One region of the Methylobacterium sp. E-012 genome, then DNA from elsewhere that is predicted to be linked to it. Evidence: predicted binding sites of a transcription regulator. Region 1 holds the regulator's gene; the other holds the start of a gene.
What was found. The regulator PhoB, encoded in region 1, activates phosphate uptake and scavenging genes when phosphate is short. The targets are predictions, from matches to a motif close to TGTCATNNANCTGTCAT.

Region 1 (11,229 bases):
TCCTGCTGTTCGCCGCCTGCTGCACGCCCGCTTTGGCGCAGGGCCTGCGCACGCCGCCGGATCTCGTGCGGTCGAGCCTCGTGGCCGAGCCCGGCGCGGTGACGGGGGCGCAGCCCTTCACCCTGGCCGTGCGCATGCAGGTGAAGCCCGGCTGGCACGTCTACTGGCGCAATCCGGGGGATTCCGGGCTGCCGCCCGAGGTCACCTGGACCCTGCCGGCCGGCTTCAACGCCGGGGCGATCCGGTGGCCGGCGCCGGAGCGCATCCCGATCGCGACGCTGATGAATTACGGCTACGAGGGCGAGGTCACGCTCCTCGTCCCCGTGACGCCGCCGCCGAGCCTCGATCCCGCGACCCCGGTGGAGATCCGGGCCAAGCTGACCTACCTCGTCTGCGAAACCGAATGCGTGCCGGGCTCGGCGGACCTCGCCCTGACCCTGCCGGTGGGGGCACCGCGGCCCGATCCCGACATCGCGGCCCTGTTCGCCCGCGCCCGGGCCGCCCTCCCCGCACCGGCGCTTTGGCCACTGCGCCTGTCGAGCCAGGGCGACACTCTGCGGCTCGACTTCGCGGCGGCTGGCCTCCGGCCCGACGCGGTCCGGAACGCCGCCTATTTCCCCTATGCCGAAACCGCGATCGACAATGCCGCCGCACAGGTGATGTCGGCCGACGGGACCGGCCTGCACCTCACCCTCGCCCGGAGCAGCCCGACCGATCCGGCGCCCGAGGCCCTTCCCGGCGTGCTGACCCTGGACGAAGTGACGGAGGACGGCAGCCGCCACCTCGCCTTCGCGTATGGCGACGAGCCCATGCTCCCGGCCGTTGGGCCGCCGGTCGACGCGGCGACCCCGCGGCCGGCGTCCGTCCCCGACGGGGATGCGCTGACCCTCGCGACCGCCGCCGCCTTCGCCTTCCTCGGCGGCTTGATCCTTAACCTGATGCCCTGCGTATTCCCGGTGCTGTCGATCAAGGTGCTGGGTCTCGTCCGGCATGCCGGCGAGAGCCCGGCCCGCCTCCGGTTGCACGGCTTCGCCTACACGGCCGGCGTGCTGGCGAGCTTCCTGGGGCTCGCCGCCCTGCTGATCGCCCTGAAGGGCGGCGGGGCTGCGATCGGCTGGGGCTTCCAACTGCAATCGCCCGCCGTGGTGGCGGGGCTCGCCTATCTGCTATTCGCGATGGGCCTGAACCTGTCCGGGGCGGTTCAGATCGGGGGCCGGCTCGCCGGTCTCGGCGACGGGCTGGCCCGGCGCGCCGGCCTGAGCGGCTCGTTCTTCACCGGCGTGCTCGCCACGCTGGTGGCGACGCCCTGTACGGCGCCGTTCATGGGCTCGGCGGTGGGCTTCGCCCTGACCCAGAGCGCCGGCGTGGCGCTCGCCGTCTTCGCGAGCCTCGGACTCGGCCTGGCCCTGCCGTTCCTGGCGCTGACCCTCTGGCCGCCGGCCCTGCGGGCGCTGCCGCGGCCGGGCGCCTGGATGGAGACCCTCAAGCAGGGGCTCGCCTTCCCGGTCTATGCCACCGTGGCCTGGCTGATCTGGGTCCTGGCGCAGCAGGTCGAGCCGAGGGGGCTTCTGGCGGCGTTGATCGGCCTGGTGCTGGTGGGCTTCGCCGCCTGGGCCTGGGAGCGCGGGCGCGGCGCTGCGCCCGGGGCCGCCCGGATCGCGCAGGTCGGCGCGGCCCTGGCGCTCTTCGCGGTCGCGGCCCTCGTGCTCACGCTCCCGCAGGACCGTGCGGGTCCGGGCGCGCAGGCCTTCACCAGTGGCGCCGAGCCGTTCACCCAGGCGCGCCTCGACACGCTGGTCAACGCGGGCAGACCTGTCTTCGTCAACATGACGGCGGCTTGGTGCATCACCTGCGCGGTCAACGAGACCACCTCCCTCTCTACGAAGGCGGTGCGGACCGCGATGGCCGAGCGGGGCGTGACCTACCTTAAGGGCGACTGGACCAACCAGAATCCCGAGATCACCCGCCTCCTGGAAAAGCACGGGCGGAGCGGCGTGCCGCTATACCTGCTCTATGCCGGCGCGGGGGAGCCTCTGGTGCTGCCCCAGATCCTCACCGAGGGGACGGTGCTTCAGGCTCTGGCCTCGGTTCCGACCGCCGACAAGAGCGCCGCGCTGACCCGCTGAGCAGCGCGGCCGGTGTCGATGCAGGGTTTCCAAACGGGCTGGATCCCGGACATTTTGAACCTGAAAGTCCGCGCCGCTCAAGCCTCGAGCGAGAAGGTCTCGTCGAAGGCGTATCCGGAGCCGCGGACGGTGCGGATCGGATCGGGCTGGCGCGGACCGTTCAGCGCCTTGCGCAGGCGCCCGACATGCACGTCCACGGTGCGCTCGTCGATATAGACGTCGTGGCCCCAGACCCCGTCGAGGAGCTGTTCCCGGGAGAAGACCCGCCCCGGGGCGAGCATCAGGAATTCGAGCAGCCGGAACTCGGTGGGGCCGAGATGCAGCTCCTCGCCGGCGCGGCGCACCCGGTGGCCGGTGCGGTCGAGTTCGAGATCCCCGGCGGCCAGCCGATCCGAGACATGGGCGGGCTTGGCCCGGCGCAGGAGGGCACGGATCCGGGCGAGCAACTCCGGGACCGAGAACGGCTTGACGATATAGTCGTCCGCGCCCGTGCCAAGGCCGCGGACCCGGTCCCCCTCCTCGCCCCGGGCGGTGAGCATGATCACCGGCAGACGCTCGGTCTCGCGCCGGGCGCGGATGCGGCGGCAGAGCTCGATCCCGGAGAGGCCCGGCAGCATCCAGTCGAGCAGGACCAGATCGGGCATGCGCTCGGCCAGGAGCAGTTCCGCATCGTCACCGCGGGCCGCCGTATCGACCAGAAAGCCCTCGGCCTCCAGGTTGTAGCGCAGCAGCGTGGTCAGTGCCTCCTCGTCCTCGACAATCAGGACTTGCATGCTCACGTTCGATGACCTGTTCTAAGGGCGAACCCACCGCGCGTTCCGGAGGCCCGGCCCGTCTCAACTGGAACCAGCCGTCGCCGCGGCGACCGCCCCGAAGATGGTGAGGCGCCGTGGGTTCGCTCCGGGACCTATTCGTGCTCGACCGTCGCGTAGTTCGACGCATCGTTCTTGGGCCGGTCGCCCGCCAGAGTCTCGCCGGTGGCGAGATAGTGGATGGTCTCGGCGATATTGGTGGTGTGGTCGCCGATGCGTTCGACGTTCTTGGCACAGAACAGCAGGTGGGTGCAGAACGAGATGTTGCGCGGATCCTCCATCATATAGGTCAGGAGCTCGCGAAACAGCGAATTGTACAGCGCATCGATCTCGCCGTCGCGCTCCCACACGTCATGGGCGGCCTCGATGTCGCGACTCGCGTAGGCATCCAGCACGTCCTTGAGCTGGCCCTCTGCGAGGTCGCTCATGTGGCGGACGCCCAGCACGATCTTCTGTGCCGGGGCCTGATCGGAGATCGCAACCACACGCTTCGCCACGTTCTTGGCGAGGTCGCCGATCCGCTCGAGATCGCCCGAGACGCGGATCGCCGAGATGGTCTCGCGCAGGTCGATCGCGAGCGGCTGGCGCCGGGCGATCAGCAGGACGGACCGCTCCTCGATGTCCCGCTGGAGGGCGTCGAGGCGCTTGTCGGCGAGGATCACCGCCTGGGCGAGCCCGTCGTCCCGCCGGACGAGGGCGTCGGTCGCCTCGGCGGTCATCTTCTCGGCCACGCCGCCCATCTCCGAGATCGAGCGGCGCAGGTTCTCCAGGTCGGTATCGTAGGACGAGACGATATGGCCGGGCATGGGGGAGATCCTTCGATGGGGGCCGCGACGTGCGATGCCTCGGGGACGTGCGATGCCTCGGGTCTGATGCAGATCTTACCCGGCCGCGGCGGCTATGCTCGCGCGCAGCGCCGCGGGGGTGCGGTTTCGGAGCCTGATCAGCCGAAACGGCCGGTGATGTAATCCTGCGTCCGCCGCTCGGTCGGGTTCATGAACAGCCTGTCGGTCGGCCCGACCTCGACGAGCTCGCCGAGATACATGAACGCGGTGAACTGCGAGATGCGCGCCGCCTGCTGCATGTTGTGGGTGACGATCGCGATGGTGAATTCGTCGCGCAGCTGCTCGATCAGTTCCTCGATGCGCCCCGTCGAGATCGGGTCCAGCGCCGAGGTCGGCTCGTCGAACAGGATGACGTCCGGGCGCTGGGCCACGGTGCGGGCGATGCATAGGCGCTGCTGCTGGCCGCCCGACAGGCCCATGCCGGACTGCTTGAGCTTGTCCTTGACCTCGTCCCAGAGCGCCGCCTTGCGCAGCGAGGTCTCGACCCGGTCGTCGAGATCCGATTTCCCCAGCTTCTCGTAGAGGCGGATGCCGAAGGCGACGTTGTCGTAGATCGACATCGGGAACGGCGTCGGCTTCTGGAAGACCATGCCGACCCGGGCGCGCAGATCATTGAGATCGATCTTGGGATCCAGGATGTTCATGCCGTCCAGAAGGATCTGTCCCTCGGCGCGCTGCTCCGGATAGAGGCTGTAGATCCGGTTGAAGGTCCGCAGCAGGGTCGACTTCCCGCAGCCCGAGGGGCCGATCAGGGCCGTCACCTGCCGGTCGTGGAAGTTCAGGTCGATGTTCTTCAGGCCGTGAAAATGGCCGTAGTAGAAGTTCAGCCCCTTCACGGCGATGCGCACGGGGGCGTTGGTGTCGGCCCCGGTCTTGGCGGAGGCCTGGAACTGGCGGTCGGTGGTGACGGACGCTGCGGCGGTGCTCATCGGGTTGATCCTTCGGGCTTGCGCTTCAGCGGGCACGCTGCGGCTTGATCACCACGCGGGCGATGACCGAGAGGGCGAGGATGGTCATGGTGATCAGGAGTGCCCCGGCCCAGGCGAGCTGCTGCCAGTTGGGATACGGCGAGAGCGCGAATTGGTAGATCATCACGGGCAGGTTCGGGATGCCGCCCATCAGGTCGGCATTGAACCAGCTGTTGTTGTTGAGGGCCGTGAACAGGAGCGGGGCGGTCTCGCCCGCGATGCGGGCCAGAGCCAGGATGATGCCGGTGACGATGCCGGCCGAGGCCGCCCGCCAGGTCACCTTCATGATCACCGTGGAGGGTGGCGCCCCCAGGGCCACGCCCGCTTCCCGCAGGGTGCCGGGGACCAGGCTGAGCATGTCCTCGGTGGTGCGCACGATCACGGGCGTGGCGATGATGGCGAGGGCGACGCCGCCGGCCCAGCCCGAATAGCTGCCCATCGGCCGCACCATCAGCGTGTAGATGAACAGGCCGATCAGGATCGAGGGGGCCGAGAGCAGGATGTCGTTGAGGAAGCGGATCACGAAGGACAGTTTCGAGGTCCGGCCGTATTCTGCCAGGAAGGTTCCGGCCATCACGCCGACCGGGGTCGCGATGACGATGCCGATGGTGGTGAGCACGAGGCTGCCGAGGACCGCGTTGGCGATGCCGCCGCCCTCGCTGCCGGGTCCCGGCGTCGGCTGGGTCAGCAGGGTCGACGTGAACCCGCGCACACCCTGGACGATCAGCATCAGCAGGATCGAACCCAGCACGATGACGCCGAGGAGCGTGGCGAGGGCGCAGAAGCCGCGGAGCACCGCGTCGGCCCGGCGCCGGCCGGGACGGACGCGGCTCTGCGCGAGCGGAGGCGCCGCAAGGGTGTTGGTCGCGTCCATGGGGCTCCTCAACCGACCCGCACGCGCCGCGTCAGGATGCGCGCGGCGACCAGAACGATGAAGGTGATGACGAAGAGAATGCAGCCGAGGGCCATCAGGGCGTTGAGCTGCATGCCGTCCGCCTCGTTGAACTCATTGGCGATCCGGGACGCGATGGTCGAGCCGGGATCGAAGATCGAGGCCGAGAGCCTGTTGGCGTTGCCGACCACGAAGGTGACCGCCATCGTCTCGCCGAGCGCACGGCCGAGGCCGAGCATGATCGCGCCGATGATCGACACCGAGGCGTGCCGGATCAGCACGAAGCGCACCACCTCCCAGGTGGTGCAACCGACCCCGTAGGCGCTCTCCCGCATGATCGTGGGGATCTGGTCGATCATGTCGCGGGCGATGGAGGCCACGAACGGCACGATCATGATCGCCAGGATGATGCCCGCCGTGAGCACGCCGACGCCTGACGGGATCCGAGCGTACAGCACGGTCCCGATGATCGGCAGGCCCTCGACGATGTTGGAAACCGGGATCTCGACGAACTGCGCGAAGAGCGGGGCGAAGATGAACAGGCCCCACATGCCGTAGATGATGCTCGGCACCGCGGCGAGGAGCTCGATCGTCATGGCGACGGGCTTGCGTGCCCAGTTCGGGCAGAGCTGCGTCAGGTAGATCGCGATGCCGAGGGAGATCGGGACGCCGATGGCGAGGGCCAGGAGCGCCGAGATCAGCGTCCCGGTGACGGCCACCAGCGCGCCGTACTGTTCGGTGCCGACGTTCCAGGCGCTCGAGGTCAGGAAACCGAGGCCGAACTGGTGGAAGGCGGGAAGGCCGCCGTAGATGATGGCGCTGAGGATGCCGGCGAGGACGATCAGCACCAGGAGCGCCGCCCCGTAGGCACTGGCCCGGAACAGGGTGTCGAGATTCTTGCTCGGCCCCTTCCGCGCGGCGGTCGCTCGGGTGCGGGCGAGGACAATCGTTTCAGTCAAGGCGGGCATCCGCGATTCTCTGCGAAGGGTGGCGTGGTAACGCGGTGCGATCCCAGAAGCGAGGGAGGAGGCCGAAACCTCCTCCCCGCCACGCTCACATGTTAAAGACGGGCTTCCCGTCCTTGTCCTTCACGTTTTTCCACTCGTCGTGGATCAGTGCCACGACGTTGTCGGGCAGAGGAACATAGTCGAGATCGGAGGCGAGCTTGTCGCCGTTCTTGTAGGCCCAGTCGAAGAACTTGAGCACCGCGGCGGCCTTGGTCGGATCAGCCGGATCCTTGTGGATCAGGATGAAGGTCGCGGCGGTGATCGGCCACGCGTCGTCGCCCGCCTGGTTGGTGAGCGAGATGCCGAAGCCCGGGGCCGACTTCCAGTCGGCGCTGGCGGCGGCGGCCTGGAACGCCTTGTCGTCCGGCTGCGGGAACTTGCCGGACTTGTTCTGCAGAAGGGCGTAGGCGAGCTTGTTCTGCTTGGCGTAGGCGGATTCGACGTAGCCGATCGAATTCGGCACCTGCTTCACGGTGGCGGTCACGCCCTCGTTGCCCTTGCCGCCCTGACCCACCGGCCAGGAGATCGTCGTGGCCGCACCGTAATCCTTCTTCCAGGATTCCGAGGCCTGGGCCAGATAGGTGGTGAAGATGTTGGTCGTGCCCGAGGCATCGGAGCGGTAGACCGGGGTGATGTTGGTCTCGGGCAGCTTCAGCCCGTCATTGAGCTTGGCGATCCGCGGATCGGTCCATTTGGAGATCTTGCCGGCGTAGATGTCGGCCAGGATCTCGCCGGTGAGCTTGAGCTTGCCGGGCTCGACGCCCGCGATGTTCACGACCGGAACGACGCCGCCCATCACCGTCGGGAACTGGACGAGACCGTCCTTGGCGAGCTGCTCGCCCTTCAGGGGTGCGTCGGTGGCGCCGAAATCGACCGTCTTGGCCTGGATCTGTTTGATCCCGCCGCCGGACCCGATCGACTGATAGTTCAGGCCCGATCCGGAATCCTTGCGGTAGGCCTCGGCCCACTTCGAATAGACCGGAAATGGAAATGTGGCGCCGGCACCGGTGATGTCGGCGGCGAGCGCAGCGGACGCCAGCTGAACCGTCGCGAGGCCGACGGCGAGCGCGTAAGCGAAGGGTCTCAATGGTATCTCCGTTGCCGTCGGGCGAGAGCCTGCGCTGCCCCGCCGGCATGCTCATGCCCGCGGCAGAGCCTTGCGGCCGTCTACGATGAGACTTAGCGCCGGCCGCCCGATGGGGCGCGGTTACGACAGGGAGATGACACCGGCATGACATCGCGCCGCAGTTCCGGCGGCACGGTTCATGGGTCTCGCGCGTTCCTCACCGGGAATGGCATCGGAAGGACGTTGCATTGGTGGCGGGCGAACGGGCCGATCCAGCGAGTGAGGCCGATCCGGGCTGGCTTGCCCTGCATGCCGAGCGCGAAGCCGTGGAGCGCGCCCTCACCCTCGCGCAGGCGCGCCAGAAGTTCAGCACCGATCCGGAGGCCGCCGCCGCGGCACGGCGCGACGAGGCGGACCTGCTGGTCAATCTCGACCGCGTGCTGACCTTGATTCGGGCCGCCGAGTATCGCCGGACGCCCGGGGCGCGCCGCTGGTAGCGTCGGGGCTGCGGAGTTCCGCTTCAGCTCGCCCGGCGCAGCTCCCGCTCCTTCTGGCGCAGGCGCAGCAGCAGCTCCACGTGGGTGTCGGTGATCGGTTGCGTATCGACGCTGCCCTCGTAGACCGTGCGCAGGGACAGGCCGAGCTGGCGCGTATCGATCGCCTGTTTGAGCGGCTGTCCCGCGCACGGGAGCGCATCGGGCTCGACGACTGACAGCTTCATGTTTTCCTCCCGCCCATCGACCGCCCAAACCCGCTGCGGCGCCGGGATTTGTTAAGTGTCAGCCGGAATGGTTAACGAACCGTTACTCTCAACCAACGGTTAAGCTTACCTGTCACGGCAGGCCTTGGTGCGAACCGCGGGCCCTCGACCGATGTCCGACCGCTTGCCCGCGCTTCGACGGCCGCCTCGCCGGACAAAGCTTCAACCGTCGGCGCCTTGGAGCAACCGCGCCGCGGCCGCGCGGGCCTCGTCGGTTATTGTGGCGCCGGCCAGCATCCGGGCGATCTCCTCCCGGCGCTCGGCGACGGGCAAGCTCTCCACACGGGTGGCGACGCGGCCGGCGCCCTTCACCGGCGCCTTGGCGATCAGGAAATGCGTGTCGGCGCGCGCGGCCACCTGCGGGGCGTGGGTGACGGCCACGACCTGCACGGTGGTCGCCAGCCGGGCGAGGCGCAGGCCGATGGCGTCGGCCACCGCACCCCCGACGCCGGTATCGATCTCATCGAAGATCAGTGTCGGGGCCGAGCCCTTGTCGGCCAGCACCACCTTGAGTGCCAGCATGAACCGCGACAACTCGCCCCCCGAGGCGACCTTCATCATCGGGCCCGGCTTGGTCCCGGGATTCGTCTGCGCCCAGAACTCGACGCGGTCTGTGCCGGCCGGATCGCGTGACTCCGGGTCGGTGGCAATCTCGGTGATGAAACGGGCACGCTCCAGCTTCAGGGGCGGCAGCTCGGCCTTCACGGCGGCATCGAGCTGCTTGGCCGCGCGGCGGCGGCCGGCGCTGAGCTTCTCGGCCGCCTCCGCGTAGCCGGTCTCCGCCTGGGCGAGCGCCTGTTCCAGGCCGGTCAGCGCCGCCTCGCCGGCATCGATCGCCGCCACGTCGCCGGCGTAGCGCTCGGCCAGGGCGGCGAGATCGTCGGCCGGGACGTCGTATTTACGGGCGGCGGCCCGCAGGGCGAACAGGCGTTCCTCCACCCGTTCCAGATCGCGGGGGTCGAACTCGGTCTCCGCCACCGCCGCGTCGAGCACGGCGCGGGCCTCGTCGAGGGCGACCAGCGCGGCGTCCAGGGTGTTGACGCAGGGATCCACGAGGGCCGGGAGCTGCGCGGCGCGGCGTTCGAGCTTGCGCAGGGCGGCCGAGATGTGGGGTACGCCCGAATGGGGGCCGCCCACGGCCTCGAGCGCCTCGTTGAGCTCGCGCGCCACCTTCTCCGATTGCTGCATGATGCTGCGGCGCTCGGCGAGCTGGGCTTCCTCCCCCGGAAGTGGCGCGAGCGCGGCCAGTTCCTCCACGGCGTGGCGCAGGAACTCGGCCTCCTTGCGGGCCGCCTCGATGCGCGCGCGGTGCTCGGCGAGCGCGGCGCGGGCCGAGCGCACCGCCCGGGAGGCCGTCGCCACCTTGGCGAGCGGGCCCTGAAGGCCCCCAAAGGCGTCGAGGATCGCCCGGTGCGTGGCCGGATCGGCCAACGCCCGATCGTCGTGCTGCCCGTGGATCTCCACGAGAGCCGCGCCGATCGCCCGCAGGACCTGGACGCCCACTGGCTGATCGTTGACGAAGGCGCGGGTGCGGCCGTCCGCCATCTGGGACCGCCGCAGGATTAGGTCGCCCTCGGTGTCGATCTCGGCCTCGGCGGCGATCCGGCGCGCCGGATGGCCGAGGGGCAGGTCGAACACCGCCGTGACCACGCCCTGCGCTTCCCCGTGCCGGACGAGGCGGCCGTCGCCGCGGCCGCCGAGTGCCAGGGCGAAGGCATCGAGCAGGATCGATTTGCCCGCGCCCGTCTCCCCGGTCAGGACGCTGAGGCCCGAGCGGAAATTGAGTTCGAGTCGATCGATCAGGACGATGTCGCGGATCGCGAGCTGCGCCAGCATGCGGCGAGACTGTTCCTCAGGGCGGGATCGCAGACATAAGCCCGACGGGGCGCCGATTCACCCCAAAAATGCGGCCGCCCGGTCGCCCGGTGCCCAAGAACGGCAAGGGCCCGGAGCGGAGGCTCCGGGCCCTGACATATCGAGAACGGCCCGATCGGGGGCCGGCCCCTCACTCGGCCGAGGCGGTCTTGCCCGTGACCGTGCGGTAGATCTTCGAGAGGAAGGACGACTTCTCCTCGCGGGGCTCCACGCCGTTCTGGGCCAGGAGCGCGTGCGCGTCCTTGTACCAGGGGCTTTCCGGGAAGTTGTGCCCGAGCACCGCGGCGGCGTTCTGCGCCTCCTGGGTGATGCCGAGCGCCCAGTAGGCCTCGGTCAGGCGCTCCAGCGCCTCCTCGGCATGGCGGGTGGTCTGATACTTGGAGACCACGTCGCGGAAGCGGTTGATCGCCGCCGGGAAGTTGCGCCGCTCCAGGTAGAAGCGTCCGACTTCCATCTCCTTGCCGGCGAGCTGGTCGCGGGTGATCTGGATCTTCGCCTTGGCGTCGGTGGCGTATTCGGAGGTCGGATACTTCTGGACCAGCTCCTGCAGGGAGGCGAGCGCCTTCTCGGAGCGCTCCTGGTCGCGGGTCACGTCCGGGATCTGCTTGTAGTTCGACATCGCCATCAAGTACTGCGCGTAGGCCGCGTCCTTGCTGGCCGGGTGCCGCTGCAGGTAGCGCTTCGAGGCGCTGATCGCGTCGTCGTACTTCTGGCCCTCGTAATTGGCGTAGGCCGTCATCAGCAGCGCCTTCCGGGACCATTCCGAATACTGGTACTGCTTGTCGAGGCTGTCGAACTTCTTGACCGCGCCCTCGTAGTCGCTGTCCTCGAGCTTGGCCAAGCCGTCGCTATAAAGCTTGTCGGCCGGGACGTCGGGA
Region 2 (11,229 bases), 3.5 Mb from region 1:
GACGCACAGGAGCAGGCGCCCGGCCTCGTCCGGGGCGAGGGACTGGCGGCGTGGCGGCAGATCGCCGACGCCCTCACGGCCGAGATCGCCGCGGGATCCCACGCACCCGGGCAGCAGCTCCCCACCGAGGCGGCGCTGGCGGCGCGGTTCTCGGTGAACCGCCACACGGTGCGCCGGGCCCTCGCCGCCCTGGCCGAGGGCGGCCTGGTGCGGGCCAGCCAGGGCCGGGGCACCTTCGTCGAGGACGCCCCGCTGGCCTACCCGATCGGGCCGCGCACCCGCTTCTCCGAGATCGTCGCCGGGGCCGGCCGCGAAGCCTGGGGCGACTTGATCGCCTCGGGCACCCGCCCGGCCGGCTCCGAGCAGGCGGCGGCGCTGGCGCTCCCCCCCGGCGCGCCGGTGCTGGAACTGCTGACGGTCCACCGGGCGGACGACACCCCGCTGTCGACGGCGCTGACCTGGCTGCCGCTGCCGCGCTTTTCGGGCTTCGCCGAGGCCTATGCCGAGCGCGGCTCGATCACCCGGGCGCTGGCGGCCTGCGGCGTCCACGACTACACCCGGCTCTCGACGCGCATCCGCGCCCGCCCGGCCGATGCCCAGGAGGCGGGGCGCCTCGACATCGCCCCCGGGCGGGTTGTGATGGTCGTCTCGAGCGTCAACATCGATCAGGCGGGCGTGCCGATCCAGGCGAACCGCACCCTGTTCGCCGCCGACCGGGTGGAGCTGGTGATCGGCACGTGAGGCCGGTCAGCGCGCTGCCGGCCCGATCAGCGCCCGGCGCAGGCGGGTCGAGACCCCGTCGATCGCCGCCACGGTGACGAGGATCATCAACACCAGGAAAGCGACCTGCCTCAGTTCCAGCACGCGGATCAGCTCGGTGAGATATTGGCCGATACCGCCGGCGCCGACGATTCCGATGATCGTGGCCGAGCGGGTGTTCGATTCGAAGAAGTACAGCACCTGGCTCGCCAGCACCGGCAGCACGGCGGGGATCAGGCCGAACCGGATCCGGTGCAGGGCCGAGCCGCCCGAGGCGACGACGCCCTCGCCGGGCCGGCGGTCGCAGGTCTCGATCGCCTCGGAGAACAGCTTGCCGAACGCGCCGAAATCCGAGCACGCGATGGCCAGCGCCCCCGCGAAGGGGCCGAGCCCGACGACGTTGATCCAGATCAGCGCCCAGATCAGCACGTCCACCGAGCGCATGACGTCGAGGCCGCGGCGGACGGCGAAGCGCGCGAACGGGTTGGGGACGACGTTCCGGGCGGCCAGGAACGCCACCGGGAAGGCCAGGATCGCCGCCGTCAGCGTGCCGAGGAAGGCGATGCCCAGGGTCTCGCCCAGCGCGTGCAGGAAGGTCCAGAACTGGCCCTCCGGGGACGGCGGCAGCATCAGCACCGCGAAGGTGCCGAGCCGCCCAAGCCCGTGGAGGATCCGCGCCACCGAGAAATCGAGGCGCCAATAGCCGAACGCCGCCAATCCGAGGAGGAGGCCGATCACCCCGGCCAGGCGTGCCCGCGCCGCCCAGTCGATGCGGAACTGCGCCGGGTAGCGGGCCCGCAGCCGGGCGAGGTCGGCCCGGGCGGTCGCCCGCAGGGTCTCGGACCGCGCGCTCATCGTGCGTGCTCCGGGCCGATCAACCGATGGCGGACCCGCTCGGTGGCGAGGTCGATGCAGAACACGGTGAGGATGATCAGCACGAGGATGGCGCTGACATCCGCGTAGTAGAAGTTGCGGATCGCCACCAGGAATTCCTGGCCGATGCCGCCGGCGCCGACGAAGCCCATCACCCCCGCCCCGCGCACGTTGATCTCGAACCGCAGCAGCGCGTAGGAGGCGAAATTCGACAGCACCTGGGGCAGCACCGCGAAGCGCACGGTCTCGATCCACGTGGCGCCCGAGGCCGACAGGCCCTCGACGGGACGCATGTCGATGTTCTCGACCACCTCGGAGAACAGCTTGCCGAGCGCCCCCGTGGTGTGGATGGCGATGGCCAGCACGCCGACCATCGGCCCGAGGCCGAAGGCGATCACGAAGAGCAGCGCGAACACCACCTCGGGAACGGTGCGGCAGACCTCCAGGAAGCGCTTGGCGGCGATGCGCAGCAGGCGCGACCGCGCGAGGTTGGCGGCCGCCAGGAAGCTCAGGGCGAAGCCCGCGAGCCCGCCGAGCAGCGTGCCCAGATAGGCCATCAGCAGGGTCTCGCCCAGCAAGCCAAGCCAGTTCGGCAGGCCCCAGTACCAGGCGCGGACGTCCTCGATCGGATGGTCGAGGCCGATCGGCGGCAGGATCTCTCGGATATACGCGGTGAACTTGCCGATGTTCTCGATGAAGACCAGCGGCCGCACCTCGGCGGCGAACCCGGCGAGCAGCGCCAGCACCGCGACGATCGCGAAGCCCGCCAGCGTACGGCGGCGCGCGGCCCGGGTCGCCGCCGCGTAGAGGCCGGAGAGGGCGGCTTCCCGCTCCGGCGGCAGGGGTGTCGGGCCGTGCGAGGTCGGCATGCCCGGATCAGGACTTCTTGCGCTGCTCGTCGTTGAACTTCAGCATGTCGATGATCGGCTGATAATCCTTCAGCGTCACCGGGGTGAGGCCCTGGTCCTTACCGTCCGACAGCCGGTCGAACGCCGCCTTGTCGGCGGTCGGCAGAGCGATGAAGGCCTGGCGGATCTTGGCCTTCAGGTCGTCGGGCAGGCTCGCCAGCACGGCGAAGGGGCCCTCCGGCAGGAAGTCGGACTTGAACACCACCCGGAAGTCCGACTGCTGCATCGGCGTGCCGTCCGGCTTCTTGAGCATGCCCTTGGCGGCCATGCGGGTGACCATCGTGTCGGTCTCGGAGTTCCAGAGATTGGCGGCGGCGTCGGCGGTGCCCTGGGTGAGCGCCAAGACGGCGTTCTCGTGGCTGCCGGCGTAGAAGGTCTTGGCGAAGAACTTCTCCACGTCGTAGCCGGCCCGCTTGAGGAAGAAGCGCGGCGCCTGATTGCCGGAGGTGGAATTGGGGTCGACCAGAGCGAGGTTCTTGCCCTTGAGGTCCTCGACCGTCTTGTACGGGCTCGTGGCCAGCACGTAGACCACCGAATAGTAGCCCGAAGCGCCGGTCTCGTGCTTCTGGTTCACGATCGGCTCGATCTTCACCCCGGTCATCACCGCCCGGGCGAAGGAGGCGGGGCCGTACCAGGCGATCTGGATGTTGCCGGCGCGCTGGCCCTCGATCACGGCCGCGTAGTCGCTGGCGACCCGCAGCTTCACCGGCACGCCCAGGGTCTTGGTCAGGTAGGCGGTGAGCGGCGCCCAGCGATCGGCGGTGCCGGAGGCGTTCTCGGCGGGGATCACGCCCAGCGTCAGTTCGGGATACTGGGCCTTCCAGTCCTGGGCGGCGGCCGGCAGGCCGAGGAGCGCGAGGGCGGCGGCCGCGGCCGCGAGGGTGCGTCGGGTGATCATTGCGTTCTCCTGTGCGGGCCCTGGGGCAGGGTTCGGCCGGCCCCCTGCCCGCCGGGGTGACGGACATCGTTGTCGGCTCAGGCGCCGATCGCGGCTTCGCGGACCGGACGCGCGGGCATGGAGCCGGGCAGGCCCGGCATGGCCGCCCGCTGCTCCGCCTCGCGCTGCGCGGAATCGTCGAGCACCTCGCCGGCCTCCAGCCCGTAGAGCCGGCGCGCCACGTCCTCGGTGAGGTCGAAGGGGCCGCCCTCGAACACCACGCGGCCCGCCGCGAGGCCGACGAGGCGGTCGCAATAGGCGCGGGCGAGGTCGAGGGAATGCAGGTTGCACAGCACCGTGATGCCGTAGCGCCGGTTCACGTCGGCGAGCGCATCCATCACGAGGCGTGTGTTGCGCGGGTCGAGGGAGGCCACCGGCTCGTCGGCGAGCAGGATCTCGGGCTCTTGCACGAGGGCGCGGGCGATGGCGACGCGCTGCTGCTGCCCGCCCGACAGGCCGTCGGCCCGCTGGCCGGCGAACTCGCCCATGTCGAAGCTCTCCAGGGCGGCGAGCGCCATGGCCCGGTCCGCGTCGGACCACAGGCGCATCAGGGCCCGGTGGCTCGGCACGTGACTGAGGCGCCCCATGAGCACGTTGGTCATCACGTCGAGGCGGCCGACGAGGTTGAATTGCTGGAAGATCATGGCGCAGCGGGTGCGCCAGTCCCGCAGGGCCCGGCCCCGCAGCATCGTGACGTCCCGCCCGTCGTGGAGGATGCGGCCCGAACTCGGATCCGCCAGCCGGTTGATCAGGCGCAGCAGCGTCGACTTGCCGGCCCCCGAGCGGCCGATCACGCCGACGAAGCTGCCGGGCTCGATCCGCAACGAGACACCGTCGACCGCGCGCCGGTCGCCATACTGGCGCGTGAGATCTTCGATGACGAGCATGCATCCATCCGCGGCGGAATGGCCGCAGCTAAACGCCGCTTCTACGACGGTTGGATGACGAAGACCTCGGAATATCTATAGCCGACGAATGAATAGGGATCCGCGCGGGTATCTTACCGAGATGATGTCGCCGCCACGCGGACGAAGACGGTGTCCGCGGCGGCGATGTCACGCCGAAGCTTCGTGACGGTCCAGAAACGCTTCGATGGCGAGCCCGCGGAAATCCGGCAGCGCCCGGCGCAGGCGCGCGTGATCCCAGTCCCACCAGGCGAGGCGCTCCAGGCGCGCGGCGATCGCCTCGGGGAAGCGGGGCCGCACCGGCCGCGCGGGATTGCCGACCACGATCGTGTAGGGGGCGACATCGCGGGTGACGATCGCCCCCGCCCCGACCACCGCGCCGGTGCCGATGCGGCGGCCGGGCAGGACGACGACCCCGTGGCCGATCCAGACGTCGTGGCCGATCGTCACCGGGCTCGACCGGCGCCGGTCGAAGAAGGCGTCCTCGTCCGCCTCCTCCGGCCAGTAGGCGCGGGCCCGGTAGGTGAAATGCGCCTGCGATGCGCGCTCCATCGGATGGTTGCCGGGATTGATCCGCACGCTCGCGGCGATCGAGCAGAACTTGCCGATCGTCGTGTAGATCACCTCGCCGTCCTGGGCGATGTAGGAATAATCGTCCAGGACCGATTCGGTGATGCGGGTGCGGGCCCCGATCTCGGTGTAGCGGCCGAGGCGGCTTACCTGGACCCGGGCGCTGGGATCGATGGCGGGCGCGAGCCCGAGGGGCTGGTCAGCCATGGGCGTCTCCGAAGGGCAGGCGCGCCAGGAGCCGGAACGGCCCGGACCCGTCCTGGGTCAGGAGGGACACCGCGTCGATCACGGCGGGCTCCGGGCCCGAGGCGGCATAGGCCGCGGCGAGGCGCCGGTGCCACCCGTCGCGGTCCGGCTCCGGCAGGGCGTCGGTCAGGGTCATGTGGAAGCGGAAGGCCTCGAACACGTAGGGGTAGCCCCAGCGGTCGAGCAGCGCGCGGCCGCGGGGATCCAGCCGCTCCGGCCGGCGCTTCGCGCGCTCGGCCCCGGTCAGCGGCGCCCGGAACGGGTCGAGGGCGGCGACGCATTCGGCCGCGAGCAGGCCCAGACCCGGCGGCGGGGCCTCCGGCACCAGGGCGAGGAACGGTCCGAGCGCCGCGACCACCAGCGGCCCGAGCGGCACCGGCGGGTGCGCGGCGGCGAGGCCCCGGGCGGCGGCGACGAGATCGGCCTCCGCGGTCCCCGGCGCGAGGCGCAGCGGCGCCTTGAGGGTCGCGTGGAAACCGTAGAGCCGGGCCCCCGCCGTGACCGCAGCGAAGCCGCCCGGTGTCTCCGGATGCGGGACCGTCCGCCCGGACACGTTGTCGTAGCCGAGCACGGCGTTGCCGAACGCCTCCAGACGCGAGCCCGGAGCGGGGAGCCAGTACAGGGCGTAGCGGCGCGACACGTCCAAAGCCTCCGGGTATCTCGCGGCATTCCTCAGGCCGACGGCGCGTAGCTCCGGGCGTCGGCGGGCCGGCGGGGACGGACATCCATGGCGTTGCCGCGCCACACGATGGCGCTCTGCACCCAGGCGCCCAGCCAGATCGCCGGGATCAGGAGATCGCGGACCAGGAAGACCGCCGGCATGCGGGGCGAGCGATGCCAGCCCGCGCGGACCGCGAGCCAGTGCTCGGCTCCGTAGCACAGGACCGCGATACCCGCAGCGCCGGAAAGTCCGGCGAGGCTGCCGAACCACAGCGCCAGCAGCAGCGCCGGCAGCAGGACGCCGCTGCCGATCTCCGGGATAAAGAACAGCGGGAAGGTCACCCGCCGCAGCCGGGCCCAGCGCAGCTGCCGCGCCCAGACCTCCCGGAAGCCGCGGGGTCCCAGGGGCTGCTCGAAGGGGCTCGCCACGAGATGGACGCGCTTGCCGGCGGCCCGGACCAGCTTGGTGGCGGCCGCGTCCTCGGCGATCTCGGCGGCGAGCGCCTGGAGGCCGCCCTGCGCTTCCAGGAACGGCTTGTGCCACAGCATGCTCTTGCCCTGCGCGAAACCCAGGCCGAACGCCTCGGCGGCGTATTGCCAGCGCGCCTGCAGGGTGTTGAGGAAGGCGCACTCGACCTCGGCCATGAAGCTGCCCGGGCGCGCGCCGGCCGGGGTCGAGCAGACGAGGCCGGTCTCCTCCCGCCACGCGGCCTGGAGGCACTGGAGGTAATCCGGCGGCATGGCCACGTTGGAATCGGCCAGCACCACCCAATCGTGGGCGGCGGCGCGCCAGCCGCGCAGGCAGTTGTTCAGCTTCGGGTTCTCGCTGACGCGCTCGTCGCCGCGGATCAGGCGGGCCGGCACGTGGGGATGGGCGGCGATCAGGCGCTCCACCAGCGGCACGATCGGATCGCCCGGATCGGCCACGCAGAAGATCAGCTCGTAGGCCGGATAGTCGAGGCGGAAGCTCCGGGTCAGCATCTCCTCGCTGTAGGCCTCGACCCCGTGGAGCGGGCGGACCAGGGAGACGGGCGCCCCCGCCGGAAACCGCGACGGCCCGTGGCTTCGGCCGATGCGCCGGCCCGCGATGGCGATGCTGCCGATCTGGACGAGGGCCAGGAGCGCGCCGAGGGCGAGGGCCGGCACCGTGGCGTCAATCATGCGGGATCCCCCGTTGGCGTCCTGAGCGGCCCGGTCGCTAGCGGCCGGACCGCGTCAGTCGTGTGACACGCACGGGATGCGGGCCAGATATTGCCGGCCCGCGGTCGCGGCGTGTTCCTCAGAACCGGAGGGTGAAGTTGCCCTTGACGGCCTGATCCTGGGCCCGGGTGCCGGTCTGGCCGGTATAGGCGACGCCGAGGCTCGCGTTCGGCGCCACCGCCAGGTCCAGGCCGACCTCCGCCACCAGCGCGTCCCGGTCGATCGGAACGCCCGCGCTCAGGAAGGCCGGGCCGGTGCCGAAGCGCAGCAGCGCCGCCGGCACCACGTCCCCGAACGCCCTCCGGTATCCGATGAGCCCCCGCAGCGTCACCGGCAGCCCCAGGCCCAGGTCCAGGCTGGTCTGCGCCCGCACCCCGACGGTGGCCGCCCCGAGGTCGTAGTCGCGCGCGAAACTCGTCAGCGCCGCCGCGCCCCCAGCCTCCGCGAAGGCGTCCCGCCGGATCCCGACATAGGCCCCGCCCACGAACGGCTCCACATAGGCCGCCGCCGGCTGGACCGCCGCCGCCGCGCCGTCCTTCGACACCAGCACCGCCGGCGCCGGCGCGCCCAGCGCGAACTTCCAGCCGAGCTCGCCGAAGCCCTGCAGGGTGTGGCCGCCGCCATGCCCGGTCAGCGTGTCCGACAGCCCGTACAGCACCGCCCGCCGGGTGCGCGTATCCGTGTCGGCGTAGATCACGCCCAGCCGCAGCGAGACCGGCCCCAGCTCGGCGCCGCCGTAGACGCCGCCGAACCCGCTCTTGAGCGTCGCGCTCTCCGCCCGGCTCAGGCCGCCGCTCCGCCCGGCGCTGTCGAGATTGGCCTCCGTGTAGCCGCCGACCACGCCGAAGCGCAGCCCGCCCGGCAGGCGTACATCCGCGCCGGCGGCGAAGCCCGCGATCTGCCGGTCGAGGTCGAAGGCGTTGCCGCCCCCGCCGGCCGTGCCGAACGCCCCGAAGCCCTGGCCCCAGAGCCCGAAGACCTGCGGGTCGAGGGTGCGCACCGGCACCCCCGCCACCACCGGCGCCCGGCCCGGCAGATCGGCCGTGTAGGCGGCCGGCAGGCTTCCGTAATCGAGCCCGGTGCCGGGATTGCCCCAGCGCAGGCGGTCGAGCACCGCCTCGCGCACGAAGAACGCGGTCTCGTAGGCGGTCGAGACGGTGCTGGCGTGGATGTCGCCGGCGAGCGCCCGGAAGGCGGCGCCGGCCTCGCCCGTGATGAAGCCGGACGCGGCGTCGTAGAGCCGGCCGGCTCCGCCCGCCTGGATGGCGTCGGCCGCGGCCGCGCCGTTGCGGCCGGTGGCGGAGCTGGAGAACGCCACGTCGTTGCGGGTGAGCGTCAGGTCGACCTCGTTGGCCAGGTGGCGCAGGCCCGGGCTGAGGAAGGCGAGGTTCGACGTCACGCCGGCGAACTGGCCCGAGACGCCGCCGCCGGCGGTGAGGATCGCGTAGGTGGTGCGCGGGTTGTAGCTGCCCGAGGCGGCCAGCACCTGGACGGTGCCCCCCGACAGGGCGGCGGCGCCGCCGGCCGCGATCCGGTCGGCCTGGCCGGCGGCGTTGGCCTCGACCTGGTAGGTCGAGCCGGGCGCGAAGGCGACCGCGCCGGTGACCGAGAGCGTGCCGATCGCGGTGCCCGGCGCCACCGTGCCCCCGGACAGGGCGCTGATCCCGCCGACCGTGCCCGATCCGCCGAGCAGGCCGCCGGAGCCCACGAAGGCGGTGCCCGCGATGGTGCCGTTGGCGTAGAGGGCGCCGCCCTGGCCGATGGCGACATCGATGGCCAGGCTGTCGGCGGTGTCCATCCGCAGGGTGCCGGTCACGTTTCCGAAGTAGCCGGCGGCGGAGTACAGGTCGATGCGGCTCCAGTAGCTCAGCGCGCTGCCGTAGAAGGCGGCCAGCGCGTTGGTCTCGGTGTTGACCAGGATCTGGTTGATGGTTCCCGTGGACAGCTGGCCGTAGAGGCCGCCGCCGGGCGCCAGGGTGCGGGCGGCGGTGGTGGAGCCGCCGTAGAGGGGGGCCAGCAGGATCGACGCGTCGGGCCCGTTGGCGGGGGCCTGCTCGCGGGGGGCCTGGGCGAGGCTCAGGGTCGGCAGGCCGTAGGTGAGCCGGCTCTGGTAGGTGGCCTGGTTGGCGGCCGACGGGAGGTAGGGGTTGCCGGCGCCGTTGGCCGCGCTGCCGGCGCAGGCCGCGACGGTGTTGCCGCACTGGGCGGCGAGGTAGGCCTGGATCTGGCCCTGGGCCTGGACGAACTGGTTGGGCAGGTTGATCGCCGTGCCGGTCACCGCGGAGTTGTTGATGTAGGCCGGGTTGGTGAAGGCCTGGGCGAGATCGTAGGCGGCGAGCGCCCGGCTGCCGATGATGTCGAGGGGGTAGTGCACGCCCAGCACGATGCGGTTGTTGGCGTAGTCGGCGGCGCGCAGCAGCATGGTCTGGTATTGCTGGGGCACCAGCATCGCCAGGAGGATGCCGTCCGTGAAGGCGTAAGTGGTGTGCCCGCTCGGGAAGGACGGGTTGGTGGCGATCCCGTTGAGCGCGGTCGGGTCGAAGGCGTTGTACTGGGACGGCGCCACCTGCACCGGCCGCGAGGATCCGTAGACGTCCTGGCCCGCTTGCGTGTTGGTGACGCCGTAGGCGAGGTCGTAGACGCTGTTGGTGGTGTTGGGCAGGCCGTTATAGGTCGGCAGGGTGTAGCCGGCCGGGGCCACGGCGGGCACCGCCACGTAGTTGGCCGGGGTCACGCTCGGATTGGTGGCCGCGCCGTTGGCGAAGTAGTTCTTGGCGACGCCGAGATTGTTCCCGGAGAAGGTGTAGGCGCCGGCCAGCAGGCTGACGACGCTGCCGAGGGGGCCGTTCACGCCCGGCGCGACGCCGCGCTGGTAGATCGGCCCGAGCTGGGCGCCGAGGCCGCCGACGAGTTGCTGGGGCACGATGCCGTTGATCGGCGTCTGGGCCGGCAGGCCGCCCGCGAGGTTGGCGGCCACCCCGTAGGTGCCGAGCCCCGAGGCGGACAGGTCGTTGCTGATCGAGCCGAGCAGGTTCTTGTCGCTGATCGCGTTCTGCTGCTGGGACAGGCCGGCCGCGTTGTTGAGCGCCACCCCCTGCGACAGGTTGAGCTGCAGCGTCCGCTGACCGGTCGCGGTGGCGTTGAGCGCCAGATAGGGGGACAGGAGATTGAGCACGTTGACGTCGGACGGCGTCGTGTTGGCGGTCTGTGCCTGCGCGCCCGGCCCGAATACCGCGACCGTCAAGGCCGCGATCGAGATCCCGTGTCGTAACTTCATGTCTGGCCCCCAAAGCCGCGGCCATTCGGCCTGCGGCGGGAGGTTTAGCGAAATCCGCGGCTCCGCCAGCGTCATAATTAAGTCATTTTCAGCAGAATCGCCGCGTGTCGCATCGAAGCAACAGATCGATAACTTAGCCAGCACAGCAAAGTCGCGGCCTTCATCTTCCAGGAACCCGCCGAACATCCTCACCGCGATGCGAAAGCTCTGCGCGTGCCGCAACCCCGTCGGCCGACTGGGGCACGCGCGGCGCCGGCGAAGGCGGATCCATCGCGCGGGCCGCCCGGCCGGAGCGGTTCCAGCACTGCGCAGTCCTTCGCCGCGCGAATGGTGTGACCCGCAACCCGGATCGAAGGGTGCCGTCACCGAAGCGTCACGCGCGGAACTTAATCCCGCATTCACCAGCACAACCGGTTCCGCGCGAGGGTTCATGTCCGATTCTGCCGTGATCCCCTCGGGGATCCTAGGGAACAGGCCCGCGGGCGGGCCGCGCCTCGAACATCGGATCCATCCCGGCGGGGTGATCGCGTTCCTGCTCGTCCTGGTGGCGGGGCTCGGCTACGCGGTGGTGAGCCTGATCACCGACATGAACGCGGTCGGCGAGGCACCGCTGGCCTACGGCGCCTTCGCGCTCCTCGGCCTCGCCCTGCTGATCGCCCTCGCCTTCGAGTTCGTGAACGGGTTCCACGACACCGCCAACGCGGTCGCCACGGTGATCTACACCCACTCGCTGCCGCCGCTCGTGGCGGTGATCTGGTCGGGCTTCTTCAACTTCCTCGGCGTGATGCTATCCTCCGGCGCGGTGGCCTACGCCATCGTCACGCTGCTGCCGGTGGAGCTGATCCTGAACGTCGGCTCTGGGGCGGGCTACGCGATGATCTTCGCGCTGCTGCT

Region 2: a site for PhoB is predicted at 4,408-4,424, ahead of phnC (phosphonate ABC transporter ATP-binding protein). Genes of this name have one in related genera too.

Annotation. Positions count from the first base shown of each region.
Region 1 is NZ_JBYQEY010000001.1:4,890,404-4,901,632, forward strand. Features, by position in the region: gene AC3IF1_RS23330 (protein-disulfide reductase DsbD family protein) at 1-2,126, shown strand, start outside; gene phoB (phosphate regulon transcriptional regulator PhoB) at 2,204-2,899, opposite strand; gene phoU (phosphate signaling complex protein PhoU) at 3,034-3,744, opposite strand; gene pstB (phosphate ABC transporter ATP-binding protein PstB) at 3,882-4,712, opposite strand; gene pstA (phosphate ABC transporter permease PstA) at 4,738-5,625, opposite strand; gene pstC (phosphate ABC transporter permease subunit PstC) at 5,634-6,611, opposite strand; gene pstS (phosphate ABC transporter substrate-binding protein PstS) at 6,697-7,737, opposite strand; gene AC3IF1_RS23365 (hypothetical protein) at 7,968-8,213, shown strand; gene AC3IF1_RS23370 (hypothetical protein) at 8,237-8,437, opposite strand; gene recN (DNA repair protein RecN) at 8,639-10,312, opposite strand; gene AC3IF1_RS23380 (outer membrane protein assembly factor BamD) at 10,482-11,229, opposite strand, start outside.
Region 2 is NZ_JBYQEY010000001.1:1,376,021-1,387,249, reverse strand. Features, by position in the region: gene phnF (phosphonate metabolism transcriptional regulator PhnF) at 1-741, shown strand, start outside; gene phnE (phosphonate ABC transporter, permease protein PhnE) at 748-1,614, opposite strand; gene phnE (phosphonate ABC transporter, permease protein PhnE) at 1,611-2,501, opposite strand; gene phnD (phosphonate ABC transporter substrate-binding protein) at 2,509-3,438, opposite strand; gene phnC (phosphonate ABC transporter ATP-binding protein) at 3,516-4,364, opposite strand; gene AC3IF1_RS06530 (LbetaH domain-containing protein) at 4,533-5,159, opposite strand; gene AC3IF1_RS06525 (DUF1045 domain-containing protein) at 5,152-5,838, opposite strand; gene AC3IF1_RS06520 (ceramide glucosyltransferase) at 5,871-7,019, opposite strand; gene AC3IF1_RS06515 (autotransporter family protein) at 7,138-10,335, opposite strand; gene AC3IF1_RS06510 (inorganic phosphate transporter) at 10,766-11,229, shown strand, end outside.